Regions from separate parts of the Streptomyces sp. NPDC052043 genome, predicted to be linked through region 3. Evidence: riboswitches for the same ligand, from Rfam matches in the RefSeq annotation. Region 3 holds a riboswitch; each other region holds the start of a gene.
The links. A riboswitch is a leader RNA that binds a small molecule or an ion and turns the genes downstream of it on or off. The one in region 3 is predicted to bind cyclic di-AMP.
Positions count from the first base shown of each region.

Region 1: another riboswitch for cyclic di-AMP. It lies ahead of ACIHCX_RS25105 (transglycosylase SLT domain-containing protein); the one in region 3 lies ahead of ACIHCX_RS02005 (NlpC/P60 family protein).
Region 2: another riboswitch for cyclic di-AMP. It lies ahead of ACIHCX_RS19085 (M23 family metallopeptidase); the one in region 3 lies ahead of ACIHCX_RS02005 (NlpC/P60 family protein).

Region 1 is NZ_JBIUBT010000010.1:199,332-203,678, reverse strand. Features, by position in the region: gene ACIHCX_RS25115 (ATP-grasp domain-containing protein) at 1-749, shown strand, start outside; gene ACIHCX_RS25110 (HAD family hydrolase) at 845-1,648, shown strand; gene ACIHCX_RS25105 (transglycosylase SLT domain-containing protein) at 1,676-2,176, opposite strand; cyclic di-AMP (ydaO/yuaA leader) riboswitch at 2,182-2,369, opposite strand; gene ACIHCX_RS25100 (polyprenyl synthetase family protein) at 2,854-3,864, shown strand; gene ACIHCX_RS25095 (outer membrane lipoprotein carrier protein LolA) at 4,193-4,347, shown strand, end outside.
Region 2 is NZ_JBIUBT010000006.1:471,562-475,908, reverse strand. Features, by position in the region: gene ACIHCX_RS19095 (PrsW family intramembrane metalloprotease) at 1-399, shown strand, start outside; gene ACIHCX_RS19090 (aldo/keto reductase) at 431-1,375, opposite strand; gene ACIHCX_RS19085 (M23 family metallopeptidase) at 1,513-2,568, opposite strand; cyclic di-AMP (ydaO/yuaA leader) riboswitch at 2,580-2,737, opposite strand; tRNA gene ACIHCX_RS19080 (tRNA-Met) at 2,987-3,060, opposite strand; gene ACIHCX_RS19075 (dihydrofolate reductase family protein) at 3,161-4,291, opposite strand.
Region 3 is NZ_JBIUBT010000001.1:444,589-448,935, reverse strand. Features, by position in the region: gene ACIHCX_RS02010 (bifunctional [glutamine synthetase] adenylyltransferase/[glutamine synthetase]-adenylyl-L-tyrosine phosphorylase) at 1-1,769, opposite strand, end outside; cyclic di-AMP (ydaO/yuaA leader) riboswitch at 2,060-2,241, shown strand; gene ACIHCX_RS02005 (NlpC/P60 family protein) at 2,249-3,463, shown strand; gene ACIHCX_RS02000 (class II glutamine amidotransferase) at 3,630-4,347, shown strand, end outside.

The sequences.
Region 1 (4,347 bases), on a different contig from region 3:
TCAACACCCGCGAAGGCCTGCTGGCCCTGGCCCGCGACTGGGGCGAGCGGCCCGGCGTGATCCTCCAGGAGTACCTGCCGCGGGAGGAGGCCGAGGACTGGATCGTGCACGCCTACTTCGACCGGAACTCCAGCCCGCTGGCGATGTTCACCGGTGTCAAGGTCCGCTCCTGGCCGCCGCACGCGGGTATGACGGCGAACGCGTACGTCGTCGACAACCCGGAACTCGCCGACCTCGCCGCACGGTTCATCAAGCAGATCGGCTTCACCGGCATCGTCGACCTCGACCTGCGTTTCGACCGGCGCGACGGGCAGTACAAGCTCCTCGACTTCAATCCGCGGATGGGCGCGCAGTTCCGGCTCTTCGAGAGCGGGGCGGGCGTGGACGTCGTACGGGCCATGCACCTCGACCTGACCGGCCGCCCCGTTCCGGAGGGCGGGCAGCGCGCCGGCCACCGGTACGTCGTGGAGAACATCGACCTGCCCGCCCTCCTCGCCTACCGTCGCAGCGGCTACACGACGCCGCACGCGCCGGCGAGGGCGAGCGGCACGGAGCTGGCCTGGTTCGCGGGGGACGACCCGTTGCCGTTCGTCACGATGCTCGCGCGCTTCGTGCGGCCGGGCGCCCGGCACCTCTATCAGCTGTGGCGGACCAACCGCCGCGGCGGCACGACGGCCGGCCGGCCGGCCCGCGGCGACGCACGGCCGAGCGCCACCTCGCCGGTCACGCTCAAGCGCCCTCATCAGTAAGGGAGTTGGAGGGGACGGAGCCGGGAAAACGGTGACCACCGCGGTGGTCCGGCTCCGGTCGAGTCGGCGGGCCGGGGCATCCGTATTCTCTGATCATGGCCGCCCTCGCATTCGACCTCATCGCCACCGACCTGGACGGAACGCTGCTGCGCGGCGACGACACCGTCTCCGAGCGGTCCCTCACCGCGCTCGCGAGGGCGGCGGCCGCCGGTGCCCGGCACCTCGTGGTGACCGGACGGCCGGCGCCGAGGGTGCGGGAACTGCTCGGCGTCCTCGGCACCACGGGACTCGCGGTGTGCGGTCAGGGCGCACAGCTCTACGACGCCGGCAGCGACCGCCTGCTGTGGTCGGTCACCCTGGACCGGGAACAGGCCGAGACCGCGCTCGGCAAGATCGAGGCGGAGGTGGGGGAGGTGTACGCCGCGGTCGACCAGGACGGGGCCGAGGGGCTCACGCTCATCGAGCCGGGGTATCTCATGCCGCACCCGGCGCTGCCCGCCGTACGGGTCGAACGGCGCGACGACCTGTGGCGCGCGCCCATCAGCAAGGTGCTGCTGCGCCACCCGGTGCTGTCCGACGACGAGCTGGCGGCGGCGGCCCGCGGTGCGGTGGGCTCCCTCGCCACCGTCACCATGTCGGGACCCGGGACCGTCGAACTCCAACCCTGCGGCATCACCAAGGCGACCGGACTGGCGCTGGCCGCCGAACACCTGGGACTGGGCCGCGAGAGCGCCCTCGCCTTCGGCGACATGCCCAACGACATCCCGATGTTCCGGTGGGCCGCCCGGGGGGTCGCCATGGCCAACGCCCACCCCGAGCTCAAGGCGGTGGCCGACGAGGTCACGACGTCGAACGAGGACGACGGCATCGCCGTCGTCCTCGAACGATTGCTTGGCTAGCCGGTGTGTGGGCCGGCAGCGGACCTGTCAGTAGGCGCTGTAGACGTTGTCCATCGTGCCGTACCGCTTGGCCGCGTAGTTGCAGGCGGCCGTGATGTTGGCGACCGGGTCGTAGATGTCCCACGACGTGCCGTTCACGTGGTAGGCCCTGAAGGTCGGGTCGATGACCTGGAGCAGGCCCTTGGACGGGATGCCCTTGGCCGCGTTGGAGTCCCAGAGGTTGATGGCCCGCGGGTTGCCGGAGGACTCGCGGATGATGTTGCGGTAGATGCCGTTGTAGGAGCCCGGGATGCCCTTCTCGGCCATGACCTGGAGGGAGGCCCGGATCCAGCCGTCGAGGTTGTTCGGGTAGCCGAGGTTCGAGGCCGTCTTGAGGGTGGTCGCGTTGGACGAGACCGGGGTCGCGGCGGACGCGGTCGTCGCGCCGAGCAGCGGCACGGCGAGGACTGCTGCGCCGGTGCCGGTGACGGCGAGGGCGCGAACGAGGCGGGCGGTACGGGTGGAGCGGCGCTGGCCGTTTGCAGGCATGGGGGTGTTCCTCTCCGTCGCCTGCGAGGTGAGCTGTCGGGTTCGGGCGGGGAGGTGCCCGGCCGCGCCCCGAAGGGCGCGGCTTCACCCCGAGCCGTTCCGGCGCGGCGTACGACGTAGGACGTACGAGCCCGGCCCGGCGACTTACCTGGGTCCCCCGCTCCTGCCATGGTTCGTTCGGTCGTTGGGGTTACGGGCGGCGGCAGGATTCGGCGTTCCGCCCGATGGCCGGGAACGTATGCGAGACCAGATGTCCCGAACAAGTGCCGGAATCACACATCGCCCTATTTGACCTTGGTCCGGCGTGTATGTGGTGCTTGATCCTTTGTGGCTGCCAGGGTTCAACTCGGCTGTGCGTAAAGGGAATGTGAAGGAGTGCGAGGGGTGGCGTGAACGGAGGGCGGCGTGACCCAACTCACGGGGTGGGCGCCTGACGGGCAATTACCACTAAAGAGAATTGAAACCCTAATAGGGGCAAATCGGACCGCATGGGTGAGCGCGGAGGGAGCCGTGGGGCGGGTGCGTGACGGTGGTCACGTCGGGTGATGTGGCCTGACCCGTATAGGTGGGCGATATCGGTGATCGAAACGTGACCGGATACGCTGACTTGAGTGAGGGCAGCGACCTATCGACAAACCGTGTAATCCCAGCAGACACCAGCAGACAGGAGACCCCTCGTGACCGTCGTCGGGCCATTCGGGCTGACCGTGCGGGACCAGGCTCTCGAAGCCGATGTCCAGGCCGGATTGGCGGCTGTCGAGGAAGGGCTGCTCGAAGCCACCAAGAGTGAGGTCCCGTTCATCACGGGGGCCGCCCAGCACCTCGTCAGGGCTGGTGGGAAGCGGTTCCGGCCGCTGCTCGTGATGCTCGCGTCCCAGTTCGGGGACCGGTACGCGCCGGGGATCGTGCCGTCGGCCGTGGTGGTGGAGCTGACCCACCTGGCGACCCTCTATCACGACGACGTGATGGACGAGGCCGCCGTGCGCCGCGGGGTGGCCAGCGCCAACACCCGCTGGGGCAACTCCGTCGCGGTCCTGACCGGCGACTTCCTGTTCGCCCGGGCCTCGCAGATCCTCGCCGATCTCGGCCCGGAGGCCGTGCGGGTGCAGGCCGTGGCGTTCGAGCGGCTGGTCACCGGGCAGATCCTGGAGACCGCCGGGCCGCAGGACGGCCGGGACCCGGTCGACCACTACCTGGACGTGCTGGGCGGCAAGACCGGATCGCTGGTGGCGGTGTCGTGCCGGTTCGGCGCGATGATGTCCGGCGCCGACGAGACGGTCGTGGACGTGCTGACGCAGTACGGCGAGCGGCTGGGCGTCGCCTTCCAGCTGGCGGACGACGTCCTGGACATCGCCTCCGACTCGCGTGAGTCGGGCAAGACGCCCGGCACCGATCTGCGCGAGGGCATCGCCACGCTGCCGGTGCTGCGGCTGCGCGAGCGCGCGGCCCGGCTGGGGCTGCCCGAGGACACCGCCCTGTGCGAGCTGCTGGACTCCGACCTGACCGACGACGCGCGGCACGCTCAGGCGCTGGCGGCGCTGCGGGTGCACCCGGCACTGGAGCAGGCCCGCCGGGACACCGTGCGCTACGCCGAGGAGGCGCGGGCCGCGCTGGCGCCGCTGCGGGAGTGCGACGCGAAGGCCGCGCTGCTCCAGCTCTGCGACGCGGTGGTGCACCGGGCCGGCTGACGCCTGTCCGGCTCCGCGACCTCACCGGACACCCCCGCCGGACACCCCCGCCGGACACCCCCGCCGGGCGGCCCCCGCCGGGCGGCCCCTTCGAGCGGCGCTCTCCACCCTGACCCCTACGGGGTGGGGGAGGCGTCGCCCTTCGCGTGTCATACCGCAGGCGTACACGGAGTTGGCTCCGCGGTCTGACGCTTTCACCCGGCCGATTTGGTCAGATGGACACCACGGACCACACACCACTCCTCACCGATCTGGGTGAGAATGGCGGCTGAGGGTGACATCCCCGTGCAGAAGGACAGCCGCCGCCGAAGACGGAGGTAGGGCACACATGGCACCGAACGGATCCGAAGCCGACGACCTGCGCGCGGGGCGCCGCAAGGCCGCGCGCTACGTCGTCCCGGTCACGGTGGTGGGGGTGGCGGCGGCGACCATCGGGCTCGTCCCGGCACTCGCCGCGTCCGGCGACCCCGACCTGCCGAAGAT
Region 2 (4,347 bases), on a different contig from region 3:
GCGCGCAGGCTGGCCCGCGAGCACGCCCGGCGCCACCTCGGCAGGCAGGCGGCGCGGACGGTCGCCCAGTACGAGGTGTACGCGACCCAGCTGGCCTGCCTCCGGCACCGGGGGCGCCGGGGACGGGCCGGGGCCGACTTCGCCGTACGGGAGCGGGAGCTGCTGCGCGAGCTGTGGCGCAGGCGGGAGGTGGCGCAGCCCGCGCTGGACCACGCGGCCAGGATGACCACGCCCATGGCCGCGCCACCCTGGCCCGGGTACGGGGTGTACGGCGTGTACGGGGTGCACCCGCGGCCGCTGGGGCACGGGTCGTACGGGCCGCCGTACGGACCGGCGACGCCGTACCCCGCGCACCTGACGCCGTCCCCCGCGTACAACCCGTACCGGACACAGCCGTAGCGCCGGCTGTTCCGTCCCGGGGGACGGGGAGCTACGCCGACGCCCGCGTCAGCTTTCCGAGCTCCTCGTCCGTGAGCCGCAGCTCGGCGACCCCGAGCAGTGCCGGGAGCTGTTCCACCGTCCGCGCCGAGGCGATCGGGGCGGCCACCGTCGGCTGTGCGGCGAGCCAGGCCAGGGCCACCGTGGCGACCTCGGCGTCATGGGCCCGTGCGACCTCGTCCAGGGCCGCGAGGACGTTGCGGCCCCGCTCGGTCTCGAGGTGCTTGGCCGCGCCCTGCGCCCGCGCGCTGTCCACCGTCGTACCGGGCCGGTACTTGCCGGTCAGGAAGCCGGAGGCGAGCGCGAAGTACGGGACGGCGGCCAGGCCGGACCGCTCGGCGACGTTCTGGAGCCCGCCTTCGTAGGTGTCGCGCGAGACCAGGTTGTAGTGCGGCTGGAGCGCCACGTACCGGGCCAGACCCTCGCGCTCGGAGAGGTCCAGGGACTCCTGGAGGCGCTCGGCGGAGATGTTGGAGGCGGCGATGTGCCGCACCTTGCCCGCCCTGACCAGCTCGTCGAGCGCGCCGATGATCTCCTCGACGGGGACGTCCGGCCGGTCGAAGTGCGTGTAGTAAAGGTCGATGTGGTCCGTACCCAGGCGCCGGAGGGAGGCGTCGGCCGCGGCCTTGATGTTGGCGGCGCTCAGCCCCTGGTAGTCGGGGTGCTGGCTGACCTTGGTGGCGATGACGACGTCGGAGCGATTGCCGCGCTCCTTGAGCCACCTGCCGATGATCGTCTCGGACTCGCCGCCGTGGTTGCCCTCGATCCACGCGGAGTAGGAGTCGGCGGTGTCGACGAAGTTGCCTCCGGCGGCCGTGTAGGCGTCGAGGACGGCGAAGGACTGCTCCTGGCCGGCGGTCCAGCCGAAGACGTTGCCGCCGAGGGCGAGCGGGAAGACCTCGAGATCGGACGAACCCAGTTTGCGTAGAGAAGTCATGTGCAACATCAACAACCGCGCCGGAGCGGCCCATTCCTCACCGGGCCGCGTCCGGCCGCAAAAGTTGCGCAAACCGGCCTCACGGTCTCGTCAGGGGTGAGACCGGTCCGCGTACGTCGCGGGGTGGGGCGTGTGCGTCAGGGGGTGAGGCCCTTGTCGCGCAGCCACACCCCGGGGTCGATGCCGGTGGCGTCGCCGCCCGGGTGGACCTCCAGGTGCAGGTGGGGCCCGGTGACGTTGCCGGTGGCGCCCACGCGGCCGATCACGTCGCCCGTGTTGACCTGCTGGCCGACGCTGACGTTGATCGACGACTGGTGGCAGTACCAGAGCTCGGTGCCGTCGTCGAGGGTGAGGATCGTGCGGTAGCCGTAGGCGCCGGCCCAGCCGGCCTCGGTGATGGTGCCGGTGTGGATCGCCTTGAGCAGGGTGCCCGTGGGCGCCGCGAAGTCGAGGCCGGTGTGGTAGCCGGAGGACCACATGGAGCCGGCCTGACCGAAGGTGGAGGTGATCGTGTACGAGGAGGTGGGCAGCGTGTACTGCTTGGCCAGCTCGGCCAGCCGCGCCTCCTCGGCCTTCCGCTTGGCTTCCTCGGCCTTCCGCTTGGCCTCCTCCTCCGCCTTCTGCTTCGCGGCGGTGGCCTTGGCCTCGGCCTCCTCGGCCGCCTTCGAGGCGGCCTGGGCTGCCTCCTTGGTGGCGGCGGCCTCGGCGTCCGCCTGGGCCTTGGCCTCGATCTGGACCTGCTGCTGCTCGGCCTGCGCCATGATCCGGTTGCGCAGCACCTCGCCGGCGTCCGCGGTCCCGCCCTCGGCCTCGGCGGTGGTCACGCCGACGCTGCTGAGCGCGGTCGACGAGCCCTCGGGGGCGTCGGAGGAGTGGTCGAACAGGGAGCCCACGGAGGGCAGATCGGGCAGCGAGATGGACACCGGCGGCTTGGCGCTGTTGGCGCTGGCCATGCCGCCCGCGCCGACGGCGGCGATGACACCGACGCCGAGAACGGTGGAGCTGCGGGCGAGTCCGCCGCCGCGCTGCTTGGCGACGCGGTGCCGGCCGCGCACGGGACGGACGGAATCCGCGGTGGGGTTCCACTCCTCCCAGGGGCCCTCGTCGGCGCGGCGGCTGTCGTAGCCGAAGGTCTCTCCGTACTGCCGGCTCGGCGTGAACGGGGCTTCCGGAGCAGGCGGGTTGGACGCCACGAAGGCGTACTCCTTTCCTTCCGTCTCGCCTACCGGGTTAGCTGACGGGTTCGGAGCGGGAAGGTCTCCTACGCGCGTAAACAAGCCATGCGAAACACGGCAGTTACGCCCGATTCACCCCAAGTTAGTGGTTCCCCGGTTCCCTTGCGGGATTCGGCGTGCGCGCACGGAGCCGCCTCTTGTGACGGCTGGGACGACCGTGCTGCGTTATCGAACGTTAATAGACCCGGGGCCTGTATTCCAAGCCGTTCGGCTTGATCGCTCCACCTCGCGGCCCGACCTTATGGTCCATGAGCACCGAAAACCGGACGAGTTGACTCCACATACGGGAGAGTCCGCGCCTGTGCCGGAGAACCCGCACGTCCGCCAAACACTCAGGGCCGGAATCCATTGATCAGATTCCGGCCCTGAGTTTCAGTAGCGGGGACAGGATTTGAACCTGCGACCTCTGGGTTATGAGCCCAGCGAGCTACCGAGCTGCTCCACCCCGCGTCGTTGTGTCACCAGTATATGCCATCCGCGGGGCTGCTCGCACCCAGCTCACTTCCACGCCGTCCGTCACCCGGTTCCCGGCCGTGCGACGAGGTCCCGCTCAGCCGAGCAGATGCCGGTTCGGTTCCCTGGCCCGTTCCTCGAACTCCGGCACCACGACGACGTCCGCGCCCCCGGCCGCCAGCACCCCGGTCCCGTCGGCACCCTCGACGAACGTGTCCGGCTCCCGCCACGCCGTCACCACCCGTCGCACCCCGGCGTCCAGAATCAGCCGGGCGCACGGACGCGGCCGGGAGGCGCGGCGGGCGCACGGCTCCAGGCTGCTGTACACCGTGGCCTCCGGCAGTCGCGGATCCGCCGGGTCGACCTTGGCCAGGGCCGCCTCCTCGGCGTGCACGACCGGGTCGCCCCCCTCCCGCGAGTACCCGCGGGCGAGTTCGGTCCCGTCGGCGGCGACCACCACGGCGCCCACGCTGAACGCCGTCCTGGACGGCGGGCAGTGGGCCGCCAGTTCGCAGGCGATCCGGAGCCAGTGCCGGTCGGCCGGGGCGGCGCGGCCGGCGGGGCCGGGGGCGGTGGGTTCGTAGCGCACGAGGACGACGTCCTCGATGGTCCGCGTCTCCACCAGCCGCAGCCGCCCGCCCTGGTAGCCCCCGGGCCCGAACAGCCGGGGCGCGCCGGGGTCCCCCACGAACAGGGGGGCGAGCACGAGCTGCACCTCGTCCGCGAGCCGCTGCTGGAGCAGCTGTGTGTGGATCGTCCCGCCGCCCTCGACCATGAGCCGGCGCACCCCGCGTACGTCGTGCAGGTGCTCGAGCAGCCGGGGCCAGCCGAGTTCGGCGCCCAGCGGCACGACGTCGGCGGCCAGGCCCGCGCGTCGCAGCCGCAGCGCGCCCTCGTCGGTCGTGTAGAGGACCTTCTCGCCGCCGGTGTGCCAGAAGGGCGCCCGGGGGTCCAGCTCGCCGGAGGCGCTGACCGCGACCTTCAGCGGGTACTCCGGCTTCCCGGCGGCGCGACGGGCGGCCCGCCGTTCGGGCGAGTTCACCAGCAGCCGCGGGTTGTCCGCCCGCAGGGTGCCGGCGCCGATCAGGATCGCGTCGGCCGACGCCCGTACCTCGTCGACCCGGTCGAAGTCGGCGGGGCTGGAGAGCAGCAGGCGCTCGGGGCCGGTGTCGTCCAGGTAGCCGTCGAGCGAGACGGCGGCGGACAGCAGGACGTACGGGTGGGGCATCGACGCCCTCTCTCTCGACGGCGGACTCGCTTCCAGTCTGACCGACACCGCCGATC
Region 3 (4,347 bases):
GCCGACAGCACCCGGGCGAGGTTCTCGGCGGCGGCCCCCTCGTCGCGCAGCAGCCGCAGATACCAGGGGGTCTTGCCGAGCGCGTCCGACACCTTGCGGAAGTTCAGCAGCCCGGCGTCCGGATCGGCGGAGTCCGCGAACCACCCCAGCAGCACGGGCAGCAGGGTCCGCTGGATGGCCGCCTTCCTGGTGACGCCGGAGGCCAGCGCCTCCAGGTGCCGCAGGGCCGCGGCCGGATCGGCGTACCCGAGCGCGACCAGCCGCTCCCGCGCGGCCTCCGGCCGCAACCTGGCCTCTCCGGGAGCGAGTTGAGCGACGGCGTCGAGCAGCGGCCGGTAGAACAGCTTCTCGTGCAGCCGGCGCACGACACTGGTGTGCCGTTTCCACTCGCGGGTGAGCTCGGTGATCGGGTCGCTGCGCAGGCCGAGCGACCGTCCGAGCCGGCGCAGATCGGCCTCGTCCTCGGGGACGAGGTGGGTGCGCCGCAGCCGGAACAGCTGGATGCGGTGCTCCAGGGAGCGCAGGAACCGGTAGGCGTCGTCGAGTTGCACGGCGTCCACGCGGCCGACGTACCCGCCGGCGGCCAGCGCCTGCAACGCGTCCAGGGTGGAGCCGCTGCGCAGCGAGCGGTCGGTGCGCCCGTGCACCAACTGAAGCAGCTGCACGGCGAATTCGACGTCGCGCAGGCCGCCGGGACCGAGCTTCAGCTCACGCTCGACCTCGGCCACGGGGATGGTCTCGACGACGCGGCGGCGCATCTTCTGCACGTCGGCGACGAAGTTCTCGCGCTCGGCGGCCTGCCAGACCAGCGGGTCGAGTGCGGCGATGTACTGGCCGCCCAGCTCCAGGTCGCCGGCCACCGGGCGGGCCTTGAGCAGCGCTTGGAACTCCCAGGTCTTGGCCCACCGCTGGTAGTAGGCGACGTGGCTGCTGAGGGTGCGCACCAGCGGCCCGTTGCGGCCCTCGGGCCGCAGGTTGGCGTCGACCGGCCAGATCGAGCCCTCCACGGTCGTCTCGGAGCAGATCCGCATCATGTGCGAGGCGAGCGCGGTCGCGGCGCGCAGGGCCTTGACCTCGTCGGCGCCGTCCGCGGCCTCGCCGACGAAGATCACGTCGACGTCGGAGACGTAGTTGAGTTCGTGGCCGCCGCACTTGCCCATCGCGATCACCGCGAGCCGGCACAGCGCGTCGTCCTCGGGCGCGGCGGCCCGCGCGAGCCGGAGCGCGGCGCGCAGGGTGGCGGTGGCGAGGTCGGCGAGTTCGGCGGCGGTCTCGGCGACATCGGTGGTGCCGCACACGTCGCGGGCGGCGATGGACAGCAGGCAGCGCCGGTAGGCGACGCGCAGCGCGACCGGGTCGCCGGCCTCGGCGAGCCCCTGCTCGAACTCCTCCACGCCCGGGTGCAGGTCGCGCGGCTCGTAGGTGACCAGCGCCCGCCAGTCGCCGGCGTGCCGGGCGAGATGGTCGCCGAGCGCGGCGGAGGCGCCGAGCACGCCGAGCAGCCGGTCGCGCAGCGGCTTGGCCGCTATCAGCGTGTCGAGCAGCTCGCGGCGGGCCTTGGACTCCGGCTGCGCCTCCAGCAGCCGGACCAGACCGCCCAGCGCGAGGTCCGGGTCGGCGGTGGCGCCCAGCGCCTCCAGCAGCACCGGGTCGTCCCGGAGCGGGGCGAGGTCCGGGCCCTCCAGCAGCCGCTCGGCGTCCGAGGCATGGATGAAGCCGTGCCGCAGCAGCCGCGTGAAGGTACTGCTCCTGCGTCCCGGCGCCGTCATCCCGGCCTCCCGTCGGATCAAGCCCGTCCTGGCCAGAGCCTATCCGCACTCCCGGCCCGGGGCCCTGACGGCGGACCCGCCTTCCGCGCCGGCCGAGACCGGACGGCAACCGACAGGTGCTTCTCCAGGCCGACGCCGGTGGCCACCGGAGTGCAGCCACCCGCACACGTACCGTGAAAGTCACGAAAACGTAGCGGACATATCACGCACCAACCTTCACAGCAGTCACACGCGTTGGCTAGCGTGCCCGGCGGGCACCCCGTACCCCCGCCGGCGAACAACGCCGGGACGGGTGGCCTGCGCCGAGTCCGGTGCGCTTCACGGCAGCCGGAGCCGGGGACCCAACTCATCCCTGGGGTGAATCGGTCCCGTACACGCGCCCCCCACAGCGTGCACGGGACGGTAGGGCAGCCCTTCCGACCACCCGCCCGAACCCGACAGCTAACCCGGTAGGCGGTCCGTGGAAGGAGTCGCCACCCTTGGCGTCGCACCGCAAAGCCCGGCCCACGGCGACCCGCATCGCCGGACTGCGCACGTCCCCGGCCCTCGGTCTGACGACCGCGGCCCTCACCTCCGTGGCCCTGCTGTCCCAGACGGCGAACGCCGCGCCCGCGCAGCCCGGCAAACCCAGCCTCGAAGAGGTGCAGAAGAGGGTCGACGACCTCTTCCACCAGGCCGAAGTGGCCACCGAGAAGTACAACGCGTCGAAGGAGAGAACCGCCACGCAGCGCCAGCGCGTGAACGGCCTCCTCGACGACGTGGCGAAGCGTGCCGAGAAGCTGAACGAGGCGCGGAACGAGCTCGGCTCGTTCGCCGCCGCCCAGTACCGCACGGGCGGAATCTCCGGCACCGCGACGCTGCTGCTCGCGAAGGACCCCCAGCAGTACTTCGCCCAGGACCATCTGATGAGCCAGCTCACCGAGCGGCAGAAGAAGGCCGTGGACGACTACCAGACCGCGCAGCTCGCGACGGCGAAGAAGCGCACCGAGGCGGCGAAGATCCTGGAGTCGCTGACCACCTCGCAGAACGAGCTGAGGACCAGCAAGCAGGACGTCCAGCAGAAGCTCGCCGAGGCACGCCGGCTGCTGTCGACGCTGACCGCCGAGGAGAAGGCGCGGCTGGCGGCGATCGAGAAGAAGAAGCAGGAGGTCGCCCGGCAGAAGGCCGCGGAGCTGGCCCGCCGGCAGGCGGCGGAGGAGGCGGCGGCGGCGAAGAAGCGCCAACAGGAGCAGGCGGCGAAGAGCTCCGACGCGCAGACGAGCAGCGGGACGGGCGCGGACACGAGCGCCGGATCGAGCACGAGCACGGGCACGGGCACGAGCGCCGGCTCGAGCACCGGCTATGCCGCCAAGGCCGCCAAGGTCATCGACTTCGCGAGGGCCCAGATGGGCAAGCCGTACGTGTGGGGCGCCTCCGGCCCCGACTCGTACGACTGCTCCGGGCTCACGCAGGCCGCCTGGAAGTCCGCCGGGATCTCGCTGCCGCGCACCACCTGGGACCAGGTGGGGGTCGGCACGACCGTCCCCGTCTCCGAAGCCCAGCCCGGCGACCTGGTCTTCTTCTACGACGACATCAGCCACGTCGGGATCTACATCGGCGACGGCATGATGATCCACGCCCCGCACTCGGGCGCGAACGTCCGCGAGGAGTCGATCTACTACATGCCGATCCACAGCGTCGTCCGCCCCGCGTGACGCGCGTGCCGGACGCCTGGGCCGGCACCGGACAGGGAAGGGCCCGCGCCGAAAGGCGCGGGCCCTTCCCTGTCGGCATGCGGCGGGTGGGGCCGCGGCGCACGCTGGTTCTTGTACCTGCCGGAGGCGGGAGGCCGTGCGGGCGGACAGTGGAGGTGCGTCGTCCATGTGCCGTTGGCTTGCCTATGCGGGGACACCCGTCCTGCTCGATGACGTCCTGTACCAGCCGGACCACTCGCTGATCGACCAGAGCCTGCACTCGCGGATGGGCGTGGAGACGACCAACGGCGACGGGTTCGGCATCGGCTGGTACACGCCGGAGGCCGACAGCCCGGCGGTCGTGCGGGACACCGGCCCGGCATGGAACAACCGCAACCTGCGGGAGATAGCGCAGCACGTCCGGTCACCGCTGTTCTTCGCCCACATCCGGGCCTCGACCGGCACGGCGGTGCAGCAGACCAACTGCCATCCCTTCCGCCACGGCCGGTGGATGTGGATGCACAACGGCGCGATCAACGAGTTCAACAGGCTCAGGAGGGAACTCTGCCTGGCCGTCGACCCGGGGCTCTTCTCCCGCATCGAGGGATCGACGGACTCCGAGGTGATGTTCTTCCTGGCCCTCACCTTCGGCCTCGACGACGATCCGCCGGGCGCGGTGGCACGCATGGCGGGGTTCGTCGAGCGGACGGGCCGCGAGCAGGGCGTGCGGCACCCGCTCCAGATGACGGTCGCGGTCTCCGACGGCGACCGGACCTGGGCCTTCCGCTACTCCAGCGAAGGTGCCTCGCGGAGCCTCTTCTACAGCACCCGCTTCGACGCCCTGCGGGTGCTCCACCCCGACGTCAGGTTCCCGCGGGGGCTGTCGGAGGAGTCCCGCCTGATCG